DNA from 4 places in the Streptomyces sp. NPDC104313 genome. Region 1 is predicted to be linked to each of the others. Evidence: riboswitches for the same ligand, from Rfam matches in the RefSeq annotation. Region 1 holds a riboswitch; each other region holds the start of a gene.
What was found. A riboswitch is a leader RNA that binds a small molecule or an ion and turns the genes downstream of it on or off. The one in region 1 is predicted to bind cyclic di-AMP.

Region 1 (4,101 bases):
GGACGGAACGGCAGCACGGCCCGTGCTGCCGTCGTCGAGGCCAACCTCGACCTCGACCGTGGGGTTGCCCCGGGAGTCGAGGATTTCCCTGGCTACGACGACGTCGATGGACGGCACGAGGCATCTCCTTCTGGGATCTGACACTGGTTGTGCAGGGTCACTGCGGCCTTGCGACACGAGCCTATCGGGCCCGGCCCCGTCGGCCGGCCGACCGCCCGCCTCCTGGGACGAAAAAGAACCCAGGGACCTGCATCACGGGACAAAACTCTAGAAATCTACCGACCGGTAACAACAAGAGGTGAACGAACGCGGGCCCGTCGGCGCCCGCCTCTCACGAAGAACCCGGCCCGGCGCGCCGGGGGGACGGGCGCGCCGGGCCGGGAAGCCGTGCGGGGAGAAGTGCCGCCGGACGCTTCTCCCCCGGAGAGGAGAGACGGCGGGTTACTTCAGGTGGAGCTGCTGACCCGGGAAGATCAGGTCCGCGTCCTTGACGATGTCGCCGTTGAGGTCGAAGAGCTTGCTCCAGCCACCCTTGACGTCTTCCGCCTGGGCGATGCTGCTCAGGGTGTCGCCGGCCTCGACCTTGTACTCGCCGTCGCCCTTCTGGACCTTCTCGCCGGTCGGGGTGGTGACGGTCTTCTTGCTCTCGGCCTGCGGAGCGGTGCGCTGCTCGGAGCGCGTGGTGGGCTGCTCGGCCTGCCGCTCGGGCTGCGCCTGCGCGGGCTTGCTCTCGCCGGAGCCGGAGCCGGTGTTCACGCCCGGGTCCACACCGTCGTTGGTGAGGCCGCCGGCGCCGGCGCAGGCCCAGGCACCCGGGCCCTGGATGTCGAGAAGCTTCTCGGCGGTGGCGATCTGCTGGTCCTTGGAGGCCAGGTCGGCGCGCGAGGCGTACTGCGTACCGCCGGCGGCGGCCCAGCTGGACTGCGAGAACTGCAGTCCGCCGTAGTAGCCGTTGCCGGTGTTGATGGACCAGTTGCCGCCGGACTCGCACTGGGCGACGGCGTCCCAGGTCTCGACGGAGGCGGCGGAAGCGCTGGTCGCACCCAGCAGCGGGACGGCGACGGCGGCACTGGTGACACCCGCGAGGGTGGCGATACGGGTGGCCTTGGACGGGCGGCGGTGCTTGCCCTTGCTGTTCAGCAGCATGGAACGAATCTCCTCACCGACGCCTACGAGGTGAGCTGTCGGGTTCGGGCTGATGAGTTGCCCGGTCGCGTGGTACTGCTCGCGACTTCACCCCTAGCCGGTCCCGTACATCCCCGTCGGTTCGACGAGGCGTCCGGACCCGGCGGCCTACCTGGGTCCCCCGCTCCTGCCTACGGCGCTTACGCGTCTGTTCCCTTCGACCGACGGCAGGATTCGGCGTGACGGTCGACGGGGCCCGCGGTGCGAGCGGCTCCGACCGTAAACACAGGGAACCCCGACATTCAAAGATGGACATAGGGGGCAATCGACTCGAACTCACGGCGACCTGCGGGCCGTTTCCGCAGGTGGGGGGCGATACAGCCGGACCGGCCTGACGGAATACGCCAGTTGAGGCAAAGAGATCCATGTCTCACTTACGCAAAAGCGGACATAGGCCTCTTAACTGCCCCGATTTTCGAGGTGTTCCCCCGCATTCGATCAGTCGCCGGCGGGCACCTCGGCGCCCGCCGGCGCGGCCTGGTCCGCGCCCTTGCCCGCGGCCTTGCCCGCGCCCTGGTCCAGGCCGAGGTCCAGGTTCTGGCCGGGCAGGATCAGGTCCGGGTCGGGGCCCAGGAGGTCTTTGTTCGTCTCGTACAGACCGGTCCAGCCGCCGGGGAGCTCCTGGGCGTCGGCGATCGCCCAGAGGTTGTCCCCGGGCCGCACCGTGTACCCGTCGGCGGTCGCCGCGCCGCCGTCCCGCGCGTCGCCGTCGCCGCGCGAGGCGTGCCGGCCGGACTCGCGGGGGCCGTCCTCCTGGCCCGCGCCGGCCTCCTCGGGCGCGGGGGCGCCCCGGTGCTTACCCCCCTCGCCGTCCTCGCCCGTAGAGGCGTCGGGCGCCGTGGACGGGTTCGAGGCATCGGGGGCGTCGGAGACCGGCGGGGCGGAGGGCGTCACCGAGGAGTCGGGGGCCCCACTCCCCTTCTCCGCACCACCACCGCCACTGCCCGCCTCGTCGCCCTTCCCGCCCTTGCCGGATCCATCGGCTTCTCCGGACTTACCACCCTTGCCGGATTCGCCGGTCGTATCCGCTTCGTCGGTCGGGGTGGCCGTCGGGTCCGCCGAGGGATCGGCGGACGGGTCCGTGGACGGGTCCGTGGACGGCGAGGTGCCCGGGTCGACGCCGGGCAGACTGCCGTCCACCGCGAGGCCGGAGATCACCGCACAGCTGGGCCACGCCTTCGGGCCCTGGTCGTCCAGGACCTTCTCGGCGACGGAGATCTGCTGCGAACGGCTGGCGAGGTCGGCCCGGGGCGCGAAGGCGGTGCCGCCGTACGCCGACCAGGTCTCCTGCGTGAACTGGAGCCCGCCGTAATGGGCGTTGCCGAGATCGGCGCTCCACATGCCGCCGCTCTCGCACTCCGCCACCCGGTCCCAGGTGGTGGCCTCGGCCGCGTGCGCACCGCCGGCGCCGAGCAGCGGGATGGCGATGGCCGATCCCGTCACCCCTGCGGCGACGATGATGGCGGGTGCCTGACGAGGGCGGCGGTGTCTGCCGTTCGCGGAGCCCATGGGTATGCCTTCCGTGCGACTGACAAGCGAGTGGCCTGAGCGCCGCGCAGCGGTCTTCGTGCCTGCTTCGGCGCACAAGTGACGCGTGAGCAAGGTGCGGCCGACGCGTCGAAACGTGAACCTAGCGGGACTCGAACGTATGTCACAAGTCGATGCAGCGCAGATCACGTAAAAGTCACAGAGTTGACGCTGTGTCACTTCCATCGGATCGGCTTCCCGGTTCGAACGCGACAGGAAGGGTGCGCAGCCCACGCATGATGAGCCCGCCGCGCCAGCGCAAATCCCCAGGTTCTCCCGCAAGTCGCAGGTCAGGAAGGCGCCTCAACAGCGTGGCCAGCGCGATCTGACCCTCCAGCCGGGCCAGCGGCGCACCCAGGCAGTAGTGGATGCCGTGCCCGTATCCGAGGTGCTGATTGTCACGCCGTGCAAGGTCCAGGGTGTCCGGATCCGTGAACCGCTCCGGGTCACGGTCGGCCGCCGCCAGCACCACCAGTACGGGGTCCCCGGCGGCGATCTCCTCGCCGCCCAGGGTCAGCGCCTCGGTGGCGTACCGCCAGGTCGCCATCTCGACCGGCCCGTCGAACCGGAGCAGCTCCTCGATGCCGGTGGCCAGCAGTTCGTCCTCCCCCGCCGCCAGGGAGGCCTCCAGCCGGGCGCGCTGCTCGGGGTGGCACAGGAGCGCGTAGGTCCCGTTGCCGATGAGGTTGACCGTCGTCTCGAACCCGGCGAACAACAGGATGAACGCCATGGCGGCCGCCTCGTTCTCCGTGAGGTGCTCGCCGTGGTCACTGGCCCGGATCAGCGCGGAGATCAGGTCGTCGCCGGGGTTCTCCCTCTTCCGGTGGATGAGTTCGACGAGGTAGCCGCGCATCTTCTTCACCGACCGGGCGACCCCGCCGCGCGGCCCGCCGCCGTGCCGGATCATCATGCCCGCCCAGTCCCGGAAGTCGTCCTGGTCCTCGCGGGGGACGCCGAGCAGGTCGCAGATGGCGTAGATGGGGAGCGGGAAGGCGAGGTCATGGATGAGGTCGGCGTTCCCCTTCTCCACGAATGCGTCGATGAGCCGGTCCGTCAGCTCCTGCACGCGGGGCGCGAACTCCGCGACCCGGCGCGGAGTGAACGCCTTGGACACGAGCCGGCGCAGCCGGGTGTGGTCCGGCGGGTCGATATTCAGCAGATGCGTCATCAGCTCCGCCTTGCGCTCCCCCGGGATCCCCGTCTTCCCCTTGGCGTGCGGCGACTCGGCGTGGTTGGCCGGGTTCTTGGAGAGCCGCGCGTCGGCGAGCGCCTCCTTGGCGTCCCCGTACCGGGTCACGAGCCAGGCCTCGACACCGCTGGGCAGCGCGGTGCGGTACACCGGGCGGTGCTCGCGGAGCCAGGCGTAGGCGGGGTAGGGGTCGGTGGCGA
Region 2 (4,101 bases), on a different contig from region 1:
ACGGTGCTCACGGGCCTCGGCTTCGGCTTCGCGGCCGTCAGTGCCCGCCGCCACCGGGTCCGCCGGATCGCCCTGCCGCTGCTGGGGCTGCTCCTGTCGATGGGTCTGCACGCCCTGTGGAACGGCTCGTCGGCCTTCGGCCCGTACGGCTTCTACGCGGTGTACGGCATCGTCATGGTCCCGGCGTTCGGCCTGGTGACCTGGCTGGCGATCTGGTGGCGCCAGCGGGAGCTGCGGACGCTCGCGGCCGAGCTGCCCGCCTATGCGGCGGCGGGCTGGCTCACCCCCGCCGAACCGGCGGCGCTCTCCTCCATGCGGGCCCGGGGCATGGCCCGCGACCTGGCCCGCCACTGGCAGCCGGACCGGACGCGGGGCCGGGCGGCGGCCCGCGCGGTCGCGGAGTACGAGTCGTTCGCGACCTCCCTGGCGGGTCTGCGCCGCCGCGCCCGCCACGGCGCGGTGGGCCCGGACTTCGGCGCGCGGGAACGGGAGTTGCTGCACCACCTCTGGCAGCGCCGGGAGGTCGCGGCCCCGGCCCTCGCGCACGCGGCCCGTCTGACGGCCCGCCCGGGCGCCCACCGCGGCCGCCCCGTACCGACGCCGTACGGGTACGGGTACGGGTACGGCCCTGGGCATCCGCCCGGATACGGGTACGGGCCCGGGTACGGGCCCGGACACGGATACGGACAGACGCACGGCCACCCGCCCGGATACGGCCCCGGCGCCTACCCGCCGCCCCCTCCGCACGGCAGCACGCCGCCTGACCACCGACGCCCTCCGAAGTAGCCATAGCCGTAGCCATAGCCGCAGAGTCGGCGGATGAGCGGCCGGGGGCGGCGTCCGGCTCCGTCAGGCCGACGCCTCGGTGAGCACCACGAGTTCGCCGCCGGTCGGCCGGGGGCCGACGACCGCGTCCCCGGGACGGACCGGCAGCCCTGACGTCGGGGGGTGTGCGTCAGGGCTGCCGGGGTTTCGGGGCGGCGACGAAGGAGGTCGGCCGCAGGACCTGGGGATCAGACGTTCAGGCCCTTGCTGCTCAGCCAGGCCATCGGGTCCATCGCGGAACCGCCCGCGGTGCGGACCTCCATGTGGAGGTGGACGCCGGTGACGTTGCCGCTGTCGCCCATGCGGCCGATGGTCTGCCCGGTGGTGACCTTCTGGCCGACGGAGACCTCGATCGAGGACTGGTGGGCGTACCAGATCTCCGTGCCGTCCTCGAGTTCGAGGACCGTGCGGTAGCCGTACGAACCGGAGTAGCCGGCCGACGTGATCGTGCCGCTGTGCACGGCCTTGAGCGGCGCACCGCCCGAGCCGGCGAAGTCGAGACCGGTGTGCTGGCCCGAGGACCAGAGCGCGCCGGACTGACCGTAGGTCGAGGTGATCGTGTACGAGAAGGTGGGGAGGGAGAAGCTGGCGGCGAGCTCGGCGAGCCGCTCGGCCTCCTTCTTCTTCTTCGCTTCCTTCTCCGCGGCCTTCTTCTTCGCGGCGGCATCGGCCTCGGCCTCGTCCTGCTGCTGCTTGGCCTCGGCGGCGGCGCTCTCGGCCGCCGCCTTCTCGGCGGCGGCCCTGGCCTCGGCGTCGGCGCTGGCCTGCTGCTGCTCGGCCTGCTGGAGGATCCGGGCGCGCAGCGCCTCGCCGGCGTCGGTGCCCTGCTCGGCCTCGGCGGTGGTGAGGCCGGCGGTGGTGAGCGGCGCGGACGCGGCGACCGGGGCGGGCTCCGCCTCGTCGGACATCAAAGACCCGACGCCGGGAAGGGACTTGGCGTCGGGGAGGTTGTCCGCGATGGAATCGGGAAGAGAGATGGAGACCGGCGCCTTGTCCTGCGCGGTGGCCATGCCGCCCGCACCGACGGCCGCTATGACACCGACCCCGAGGACGGTGGAGCTACGGGCCAGACCACGCTGCTTGGCCACACGGTGTTTGCCGCGCACGGGACGGATGGACTCCGCGGTGGGGTTCCATTCCTCCCAGGTGCGTTCCTCGCCACCGAAGGTGTCGGCACTGAAGGGTGACGGGGCCTCAGGGGCAGGCTTGTTGGACGCCACGTGGGCGCACTCCTTTCCTTCCTTCTCGCCTACCGGGTTAGCTGACGGGTTCGGAGCAGGAAGGTCTCCTACGGGCCCCTCCGTCTCTCACGAGACACAGGCGCCCGATTCACCCCATGTAGGTGGTTCCCCGGTTCCCTTGCGGAATTCGGCGCTCGCGCGCGGTGCCGTCTCTGACGACGGCTGTGCGACCGCGCTGCGTTATCGAACGTTAATAGACGGACGGGCCCGATTCCAAGCTGTTCCTGTTGATCATTAACGAACATCGTGGGGATGTACGGGTAACAAGCGGGCCGAATCGGACGACTTGACCGCACCTCAGCCGCACTACTTTTTCTGATGGTGTGTCAAATGTTATGCGGAGCGACGCCCTTCGACTACACAGCGTGTCATCGCCCGATGTCGCCGCCCCGCCGCCGCCCTGCGTCATCGCCCGGTGTCGCCGTCCCGGCCCACGATCTTCACCGTCGTCCGGCGCACGGGCTGCCCCTCCGCCGGCCGGCCGACCGCGATGAGCGCCATGTCGTCCGTGGTCCGCCCGCCGGTGTGCAGCCGTACGTCGTCCGTCAGCGCCGACAGCAGTTCCTCCGGGCCCGGGAAGATCCTGCCGAGCAGCCGGGCCGCCGGATCGTAGAAGACCCCGTTCGGGTCCCTGGCCTCGGACAGGCCGTCCGTGAAGGCGAGGAGCGTCGCCCCGGCGGGCATCGCCCACTCGTCGGACCGGTCCGGCCACACCTCCAGGTCCATCCCCAGCGGCAGCGCGGGCACCGAAGGCGCCAGCACTTCCAGGGCGCCGTCGACATGCAGCAGGATCGGCTCGGGGTGACCGCGGTTGACGAGGCGCAACGAGGCCGAACCGGGCGGGATCTCGGCCAGCACGGCAGTGATGAACCCCTCCATGGCGTCCAGCCCGTACCGCCGCGTCCCCTCCCGTGCCAACGCCCGCTCCAGCCGCTGGGCGACGCCCTCCAGCGAACGCTCCTGCTCGGCCGCCTCCCGGAACGCCCCGATGATCACCGCCACCGCCCCGACGGCGTCCAGCCCCTTGCCGCGTACGTCGCCGACGACCAGACGCACCCCGTACGGGGTGTCCGCGACGGCGAACAGGTCGCCGCCCACGAACTCGTCCGCCTGCGCCGCCTCGTACCGCGCGGCCACCTGGAGTCCGCCGATCCGCTCGGCCGGAGTCGGCAGCACGGCCCGCATGGCGGTCTCCGCGATGACCCGGGCCGAGGCCAGCTGCTCGTTGCCGCGCCGTACGACGCCGTTGATGACGAGGGCCAGCACCGAGGTCGTGAGCACGGTGATCATCTCGATGACCGGAACCACATGGGTGGGCGTCCCGTCGGCGAGCCGCATCGCGGTGACGGAGAGGACCGCGGCGATGCCGGTGCGCACCGTCTGGGACAGCGAGAAGAACGGGGCGGCGACCAGCGGGGCCGCGGCGAACAGGGGGACCGCGGTGAAGCTGGGCGGAGCCAGCAGGTCGAACACCAGCCCGCCGAGGATCAGCAGGGCGGGCAGCAGCCTGACGAACCGCCCGGTGCGCCGCCCGGTGCGCCGCCCGTCGGACGCCGGCCGGCCCTCCCGGGACCCGAACACCGCACGGCCCACGGCACCGATGGTCCCCGCCGTGCCTCTACGCCGCTCCTCGGCCATCCCCACCTGTGCACTCCTGCCCGGTCCACCCACGGCTGCGGACGGTACCGCGCCCCGCCCAGGCTTCCCGGAGCCGCGCCGAGCGGCTACTCCGCAACGGCCGAACAGGGGGAGGGCCGGACGGCGGTCCGGCCTTCCGTGGTCAGTCGGAGAGCCGGTGTTCCGCGTATACCGTCAGTGCGTCCCGTACGAAGGCGGCGGTGCCGTCCCCGTAGCGATCGTAGTTCTTTCCGAAGCGAGGATCGGCGACATACATCTCGCCGAGCCCGATCACGTACGAACGGCTGGGCTCCTCGGCCGAGGACAGCCACGCGCAGTGCCGCCGCGCGAGGTCCTGCGCCTCAGCCCCGTCGGCGGCGAACCCGGCCTCCTTGGCCCGGCCCCAGGCGCGCGCGAT
Region 3 (4,101 bases), on a different contig from region 1:
GCGGGAAGGAGATCTTCTCGCGCATCGACAGGGCGTCGATCATGGCTTCCGCGCGGTCGCCGATGCCACGCTTGGGGACGTTGAGGATGCGGCGCAGCGGGACGGTGTCCTCGGGGTTGGCGAGGACCCGGAGATAGGCCAGGACGTCCCGGACCTCCTTGCGCTCGTAGAAGCGCACGCCGCCGACGACCTTGTAGGGCAGGCCGACGCGGATGAAGATCTCTTCGAAGACACGGGACTGGGCGTTGGTCCGGTAGAAGACGGCGACGTCGCCCGCCTTGGCGTCGCCCGCGTCGGTGAGCCGGTCGATCTCGTCGGCGACGAACTGTGCCTCGTCGTGCTCGGTGTCGGAGACATAGCCGGTGATGCGGGCGCCGCTGCCGGCGTTGGTCCAGAGGTTCTTGGGGCGGCGGCTCTCGTTGCGCTCGATGACGGCGTTGGCGGCGGAGAGGATCGTCTGCGTGGAGCGGTAGTTCTGCTCCAGCAGGATCGTCGTCGCGCTCGGGTAGTCCTCCTCGAACTGGAGGATGTTGCGGATGGTCGCGCCCCGGAAGGCGTAGATCGACTGGTCCGCGTCTCCCACCACGCAGAGCTCGGCGGGGGCGTCTGCCTCTCCGGCCGGGCCGACCAGCTCACGGACCAGCGTGTACTGGGCGTGGTTGGTGTCCTGGTACTCGTCGACCAGGACGTGACGGAAACGGCGACGATAGTGCTCGGCGACGTCCGGGAAGGCCTGGAGCAGGTGGACCGTCGTCATGATGATGTCGTCGAAGTCCAGGGCGTTGGCCTCGCGCAGGCGGGCCTGGTAGAGCGCGTACGCCTGGGCCAGCGTCTTCTCGAAGCCGTCCGCCGCCTGTCCGGCGAAGGTCTCCTCGTCGATGAGCTCGTTCTTGAGGTTGGAGACCTTGGCGGTGAAGGACTTCGGCGGATAGCGCTTGGGGTCCAGGTCCAGGTCGCGGCAGACCAGAGCCATCAGGCGCTTGGAGTCGGCGGCGTCGTAGATCGAGAACGACGAGGTGAAACCGAGCTTCTTGGACTCGCGGCGCAGGATGCGCACGCACGCACTGTGGAAGGTCATGACCCACATGGCGTGGGCGCGCGGGCCGACGAGCTGCTCGACGCGCTCCTTCATCTCGCCCGCGGCCTTGTTGGTGAAGGTGATCGCGAGGATCTGCCCGGGGTGCGTCCCGCGCTCGGCCAGCAGATGCGCGATGCGATGGGTGAGGACCCGGGTCTTGCCGGAACCGGCCCCGGCGACGATGAGCAGCGGGGACCCGGCGTGCACGACGGCGGCGCGCTGCTCGGTGTTCAGCCCGTCGAGCAGCGCGGCGGAGTCGATCACCGGGCGCGGGTGACCGTCCCGGTAGTACCCGTCCCGGGGCGGCGGGGGCGCGTCGTAGACGCCCTCGAAGAGTCCCTCCGGCACCGCTTCGGGCGCGTGGCCCTCGGGCGGCGGCGGGGGGCCGTCCTCCGCGGGCTGGAGGCCTGTCAGGAAACTGTCGTCAAAGAGGCTGCTCATCGCCTCCCGAGTCTAGGCGGCCGGACTGACAACCTTCCGCCGAAGCCGAGAACGGGCTCTCCGTACCGGCCTCCGACACGCCCGCACCGGACATCCACCGGACACCCGCCGGACCCGCCGGACACGCACCGAGAACGGGCGGCGACGTTCCGTGAAGGAGTGCCCGGTCGGAGGGAGTGCCGGAGCCCTCGGGGGTGGGTGCCGGACCCCCGAGCCGGAAAGGTCACGAAAATGTATCGGGCATATCGCTCATCGTCCTTCCCAGCGGCGGGGCCGGTTGGCTAGCGTGCTCGGTCAAGTGACCCGTACCTCCCTGGAGCGAACCACGCCCGACGGGCACTTCCGCCGAATCCGTGCTGCCTCCCTGGCAGTTCGGAACCGGGGACCCACACACAGCACCGGGGTGAATCGGTCCGTGCCCTCGCATCCGGACCGTAGGACAGCCTTCCGTTCCGTCCGAACCCGACAGCTGACCCGGTAGGCGGTCCACGGAAGGAGACGCAGGCCTTGGCATCGCATCGCAAGCCGCGCACGAAGGTGCGCACCACCGCCCCCGCCGTCGGGCTGACGACGGCCGCGCTGGCCTCCGTGACGCTGCTCTCCACGCAGAGCGCCACGGCGGCTCCCGCGGAGCCGAAGCCCGCCATCGAGGAAGTCCGGAAGAAGGTCGACGCCCTGTACCGGCAGGCGGGCGCCGCGACCCAGGAGTACAACCGGGCCAAGGCCACCTCCGCGTCCCAGCGGACGAAGGTCGACACACTGCTCTCCGACGTGGCGAAGCGGACCGAGAAGATCAACGAGGCGCGCAGGGCGCTGGGCTCCTACGCGACGGCCCAGTACCGCAGCGGCGGCATCACGCCCACCGCGACGTTCTTCCTGGCGGACGACCCGCAGGGGTACTTCGACCAGAGCCGGCTGATGGACCGGGCCACGGAGCGGCAGCTGAAGGCCGTCACCGAGGTCCGTACGCAGCAGGCCTCGGCGGCGAAGAAGCGCGCGGAGGCGGTGAAGAGCCTGGAGGCCCTCACGGAGACGCAGGCCACGCTCGCCTCCAGCAAGAAGGGCGTGCAGACCAGGCTCACGGAGGCCCGGGGCCTGCTGTCGAGGCTGACCGCCGAGGAGAAGGCGCGGCTGGCGGAGCTGGAGCGCGAGAAGGAGGCCGAGGCGGAGGAGAAGGCGGCGAAGCTGGCCGCCCGGCAGGCCGCCGAGGCGAAGGAGAGGGCCGAGGCCGGGGAGAAGGCCCGCGAGGAGACGGCGAAGGAGTCCGGCGGCGGTTCGGGCACGGGCTCCGGTTCCGGCACGGGCACGGAGCCGGGCTCCGGCACCGGTACGGACAGCGGCTACGCCGCCAAGGCGGAGAAGGTGCTGGCCTTCGCCCGCGCCCAGATCGGGAAGCCGTACGTGTGGGGCGCGTCGGGCCCCTCCAGTTACGACTGCTCGGGGCTGACGCAGGCGGCCTGGCGGGAGGCAGGCGTGACCCTGCCCCGGACGACCTGGGACCAGGTCGAGGTCGGGACCCGGGTCGCCACGTCCGACCTGCTCCCCGGAGACCTGGTCTTCTTCTACGACGACATCAGCCACGTCGGCATATACAAGGGCGACGGGATGATGATCCACGCCCCGAAGCCGGGTGCGAACGTGCGCGAGGAGTCGATCTACTACATGCCGATCCACGGGAGCGTACGCCCCGCCTAGAACGGGCGCACCGCCCGGAGCGTACGCCCCGCCTAGAGCGGGCGCACCGCCTAGAGCGGGCGCACCGCCCGGAGCGGGCGCACCCCGCGCGGACTCAGGTCCAGACCGTGGCGATGAAGATGTTGGCGGCCGTCAGTCCACCGACCGCGGCGAACGCGCCCTTGTCCACCGTCTCTTCGTCCCGCTTGACGTAGACGAGGGCGAGGATCACGACCAGCAGCGCGAGCTTGATCCCGATCTTGACGTTGTTCACGGTCTGGCCGTCGGCCTGATTGAGTCCGACCAGGGCGATGCCGGTGACGAGCATGGTCAGCGCGCCGTGCAGCATGGCGGGGATGAAGCGCGCGGTGCCCGCTCCCATGGCCTTCATCTGCGTCAGGAAACCGCCCAGCAGGGAGGCGATGCCGATGATGTGCAGGGCGACGAAGACATTGATGAGTACGTCCATGGTTCCGGAGACTAGCCACGGCCGGGGTTTTACCTTTCAGTGAGGCAAGCCTTCCTTGCGCGCTTTCTCCGAGATGAATCGCATTGCCCTGATATGTGGATGTATTGGTGATCAACCATGACCGGTTGAACGTCACATCAGGGCAATAGTGGTCATGGCGATTCTTTTCCCGGCACCGGGATTAGCGTCCTTCACGGACCCGCCGATACCCCCCGGCGGGCAGCCGACAGGAAGGATGCCGCCCCCGTGGCAGCGCACCGCAGGTCAGCTCACCGAAAACCCAAGCAGCGCCCGCTCACCGGCCCTGCTGCCCGCACCGCCGCCACTCTGGCGCTCGCCGGGGCCGCCACCGCCGGCTCGGTCACCGGAGCGGGCGCGGCCCCCGCCGAACCGGCCCCCACCGCCACGCAGGTGAAGGCGAAGGTCGACCGGCTGTACC
Region 4 (4,101 bases), on a different contig from region 1:
TTCCCCTGCTGGAGCCCTGACCGGCTGGACCGCTACAGCGGCAGCAGGTCCGGGCGCTTCGCCTCGACGTGGTCGCCGGAGGACTCTCCGCGCAGCCGTCGGCCGATCCAGGGCACGAGGTATTCGCGGGCCCACTGGATGTTGTCGCGCCGTGCGTCGAAGGGGGTGCGCCGGGCCTGGGGCGGCCAGGGCTGGTCGGGATCGGCGGGCACGTCGTGGCCGAGTACCTGTGCGGCACGCAGCGCTACGCGGGTGTGGCCCTCGGGCGACAGGTGCAGCCGGTCGTTGTCCCACGCGCGCCGGTCCTGCACGGAACGCAGTGACCACAGGTCCAGCACGGGGCAGTGGTAACGGTCGGCGATGGCCCGCAGATGGACGTTGTACGTGGCGATCTTGCCGCGCATGTGGCGCAGCACCGGAACGCCCCGGGTATCGAAGCCGGTGGTGACCATGACCGTGCCGACGGCGTTGCTCAGGTCGGCGACCGCCCGCTCGAAGCGCTCGGCGAGGTCGTCGGGGTCGGTGCCGGGCCGGATGATGTCGTTGCCGCCCGCGCAGAAGCTGACCAGGTCGGGGGCCAGTTCCTTGGCACGCGGGATCTGCTCCTGGACGATCTGGTCGAGGAGACGTCCTCGTACGGCGAGATTGGCGTAGCGGAAGTCCCCGTGCGGGGAGTCCTCGGAGCCGGCCACCGCGTCGGGGGCCGGGAGCCGGTCGGCGAGGAGCACCGCGAAGCGGTCCGCCCAGCCGAGATATGTCCCGGCGGGGCCGGGGTCGCCGACGCCCTCCGTGAAACTGTCGCCGATCGCCGCGTACGACCCGATGGTGTGCTGCTGGGTGTTTCTCGAATCGTCTGCCACAAGCGTTTATCCTGCATCGTGCGATGTGACCTACGCGACCGTAATACGGGGTTGACTGGTGGTGAGATAGACCACCTGGTCAGTTTGGGTAAAGCCGGAATAAGTCGAGGGGCGGTGCGCCGCCGCGCACCGCCCCTCGATCACTTCTCGCCGGGCCCGGTCAGACCGAGACGCCGTGCTGACGCAGGTACGCGATCGGGTCGACGTCCGAGCCGTAGCCCGGGCCGGTGCGGACCTCGAAGTGCAGGTGCGGGCCGGTGGAGTTGCCGGTGGAGCCGGAGAGGCCGATCTGCTGGCCGCCGGTGACGGTCTGGCCGACGGAGACGCTGAGCGAGGACTGGTGGGCGTACTGGGAGTACATGCCGTCCTCGTGCTGGATGACGACCTCGTTGCCGTAGGAGCCGCTGTTGCCGGCCGAGACCACGGTGCCCGGGCCGATGGCGAGCACGGGGGTGCCGGAGGCTGCCTGGAAGTCCGAGCCGGTGTGGTAGCCGCTGGACCAGCTGGCGCCGGAAGCCCGGTACTGGGTGGTGACGTTGGCGCCTGCCAGCGGGGCGGACCAGCCGGAGCCGGTGGCCTCGGAGGAGCCGGTCCGCGCCGAGCTGCCGGAGTCGTCGGCGGAGACGGTGTCCGCCTTCGGGGCCTCCTTCGGCGCGGCCTTCGGGGCCGGTTCGGCCTGCTTCGGGGCGGCCTTCGGAGCCGCGGACTTCTCGGCCGGGGCGGAGCCCTTGGCGCCGAGGGTCAGCTTCATGCCCGGGTGGATCAGGCCGGGGTTCTCGCCGACGGTGGAGCGGTTGTCCTGGTACAGCTTCTCCCACCCGCCCTTGAGCTGGTGCTCGGCCGCGATCTTCGCCAGGTAGTCGCCGGATACGACGGCGTACGTCTTCGGGGTGGCCTTCGACGCTGCGGGGGCGGTGGCCGGCGCGGTGTGCGCGGCGGCGACCGAGGCGGCGGGCTTCGAGGCCGGGGCGGCCTGGTCCGCGGCGTTCGCGACGGTGGCGCCGATGAACGGAAGGGCGAGTACGGCCCCGCCGGTCCCTGCGGCGAGTACGCCGCGGGAGATCGGGCCGGACTTCGGACGACGGTGCTTACCCTGTGCGGGCATGGGGAAGTTCCTCTCCGGCGCCTGCGAGGTGAGCTGTCGGGTTCGGGCTGGAGATGCCCGGTCGCGTTGCCACGACTTCACCCCGAGCCGGTCCGGATCGCTCCGGATCGGCGGCTTACCTGGTTCCCCCGCTCCTGCCACGTGTGAGTGGGTGGGTGCGAATTCCGGGCGGCGGCAGGATTAGGCGGTCCGTCCGGATTGCGGCGACCGTAAACGAGTCAGGACGAGCGGAACAAGCCGTCGGTTGCGCATCGGAATCATCGGTTCGATATCGCTCCGGTTTTCCCGTCACCCTCCGTGGATTACGGATCTTGGGTTTCCGTGCGGGCAACGGGAATACTCCGGGGCACTCTCACCACGGACCGTCACGGGTATGATCCCGCTCACCCCTCAAATCTCATCTCCCCCATTAGCGGGGCATGTTCTACGAAACGCACCAATACGGACACCTGGCTCGCTTCGCTCCTGACGCCGGGTCAGCCCGGCCGTCCCGACACCTCACCAGGGTGCGCGGCCGTGCTGATTTTCCGTCTGATCGATGTCGTATCGTCACAGGAGCGCCTCTCGCCGGCGAGGGGCGCCGACGCCAGAGATCCCAGGAGCCACCGTGACGCAGCAGGTGCCGCAGGTCCCGCCGACAGAGACCGTGCTGAGCGGAGTCCGCAACTTCCGCGACGTGGGCGGGCTCCCCACCGCGGACGGGCGGCGCACCGCCTTCGGGCGGCTCTACCGAAGTGGCCACCTGGCGCACGCCACCGCCGAGGACGCGGTCTTTCTCGGCGGGCTCGGACTGCACACGATCTTCGACTTCCGCCACTCCACCGACCACCGGCTCGACGGTTACGACATCGAGCTGGCCGGTGTCCGCAATGTCAGCATTCCACTCTCGGACCCGGCCGACGGCGCGGAGTTCTGGCGACTGGTGCGCGACGGGAACATCGAGCAGCTGCGCTCGGTCCTCGCGAACGGCAAGGGCGCCGACCGCATGATCCGGATGTACCGCGCGACGATCGAGGACCGCACCGCCGAGCACAGCCGGGTGCTGCACTCCCTGGCCGAGGACAGCGTCCCCGCCCTGATGCACTGCGCGGCGGGCAAGGACCGGGCCGGTCTCTCGATCGCGGTCGCCCTGCTGGCGGTCGGCGTCGAGCCGGAGGCGATCGAGGAGGACTACCTCAAGTCCGACGACCTCCACCGCCGCTACGCCGTGAAGCGCTCCGACGCCCCCGGGACCGGCATGCCGCCGGAGGTGATGGAGCTGCTGGACCCGCTCTTCGGGGCGCGGCCCGCCTACCTCGCGGCGGCCTTCACCGCCATCGAGGAGAACTGGGGAACGACGGACCGCTACCTGGCGCGGGGGCTGAAGGTATCCCCCGAGACCCGGGAGCGGCTGCGCGAACGCCTGCTCGAGGAGGGCTGACCCGGACGGGCCCTCACTTGCCTGCGGCCACCACGAAGAGCAGGTAGAGGAAGCCCGCGATGATGTGGCCCGCCACCAGATAGGCGAAGAGCCGGATGACGACGCCGCGCGGCATCCGCTTCTCCTGCGGGTCCTCGTTCGCGCGGCGGCCGGGGCCCAGCGGGTCGTAGTGTTCGGAATCTGACATGACGGTCCTCTCTGTCGGCCTCGCGGCCGGTGGAGCGAAGGAGGGAGCCGGCCGGGTCGGCCGGTCAGCGCGCGTGGAGGGCGTTGCCGAGGCACAGCTCGGCGGCGGGACTCTGCAGCAAGGTGTGGACGAAGAGCAGCTCCGTGCCGCAGCGGTCCACAGCCGCGATCCGGTGCGGGGTGAGCGAGTCGAAGTGGGCGCTGTCGCCGGGTTCGAGGTCGTGGACGGTGTCGCCGAGCGCGATCCGCAGCCGCCCTTCCAGGACGTACAGCCACTCCTCGCCGGGATGGACCCGGACCAGGTCGCCCTGGGCCCCGTACGGAACGCGCACCCGCAGCGCCTGCATCGCGCGGCCGGAGCCGCCCGCCTGCCGGTACATCCAGCCGTCGGCCTCCGCCCCGTCGAAGCCGCCGCCGCGCACGATCGCGTCACGTTCGGGCGGCTGCTCGCCGAGCAGCTCGGAGACCGTCGTACCGTAGATACGGGCGAGGCCCAGCAGCATCGGCAGCGAGGGCTGCCTGCGGCCGGT

Region 2: it holds a riboswitch for cyclic di-AMP, as region 1 does, so the genes downstream of both, ACZ60Q_RS34010 (M23 family metallopeptidase) here and ACZ60Q_RS26990 (transglycosylase family protein) in region 1, are expected to answer to the same signal.
Region 3: it holds a riboswitch for cyclic di-AMP, as region 1 does, so the genes downstream of both, ACZ60Q_RS31285 (C40 family peptidase) here and ACZ60Q_RS26990 (transglycosylase family protein) in region 1, are expected to answer to the same signal.
Region 4: it holds a riboswitch for cyclic di-AMP, as region 1 does, so the genes downstream of both, ACZ60Q_RS31815 (M23 family metallopeptidase) here and ACZ60Q_RS26990 (transglycosylase family protein) in region 1, are expected to answer to the same signal.

What each region holds. Positions count from the first base shown of each region.
Region 1 is NZ_JBVJMW010000013.1:87,987-92,087, reverse strand. Features, by position in the region: gene eno (phosphopyruvate hydratase) at 1-117, opposite strand, end outside; gene ACZ60Q_RS26990 (transglycosylase family protein) at 442-1,146, opposite strand; cyclic di-AMP (ydaO/yuaA leader) riboswitch at 1,152-1,334, opposite strand; gene ACZ60Q_RS26985 (transglycosylase family protein) at 1,624-2,694, opposite strand; gene ACZ60Q_RS26980 (cytochrome P450 family protein) at 2,870-4,101, opposite strand, start outside.
Region 2 is NZ_JBVJMW010000023.1:62,756-66,856, reverse strand. Features, by position in the region: gene ACZ60Q_RS34015 (PrsW family intramembrane metalloprotease) at 1-786, shown strand, start outside; gene ACZ60Q_RS34010 (M23 family metallopeptidase) at 1,014-2,045, opposite strand; cyclic di-AMP (ydaO/yuaA leader) riboswitch at 2,057-2,209, opposite strand; gene ACZ60Q_RS34005 (PP2C family protein-serine/threonine phosphatase) at 2,472-3,704, opposite strand; gene ACZ60Q_RS34000 (MerR family transcriptional regulator) at 3,847-4,101, opposite strand, start outside.
Region 3 is NZ_JBVJMW010000018.1:61,355-65,455, forward strand. Features, by position in the region: gene pcrA (DNA helicase PcrA) at 1-1,519, opposite strand, end outside; cyclic di-AMP (ydaO/yuaA leader) riboswitch at 1,853-2,018, shown strand; gene ACZ60Q_RS31285 (C40 family peptidase) at 2,027-3,214, shown strand; gene ACZ60Q_RS31290 (hypothetical protein) at 3,309-3,662, opposite strand; gene ACZ60Q_RS31295 (C40 family peptidase) at 3,909-4,101, shown strand, end outside.
Region 4 is NZ_JBVJMW010000019.1:34,271-38,371, forward strand. Features, by position in the region: gene ACZ60Q_RS31805 (STM4011 family radical SAM protein) at 1-20, shown strand, start outside; gene ACZ60Q_RS31810 (SGNH/GDSL hydrolase family protein) at 33-860, opposite strand; gene ACZ60Q_RS31815 (M23 family metallopeptidase) at 1,021-1,965, opposite strand; cyclic di-AMP (ydaO/yuaA leader) riboswitch at 1,969-2,129, opposite strand; gene ACZ60Q_RS31820 (tyrosine-protein phosphatase) at 2,573-3,385, shown strand; gene ACZ60Q_RS31825 (DUF6126 family protein) at 3,399-3,572, opposite strand; gene ACZ60Q_RS31830 (helix-turn-helix domain-containing protein) at 3,637-4,101, opposite strand, start outside.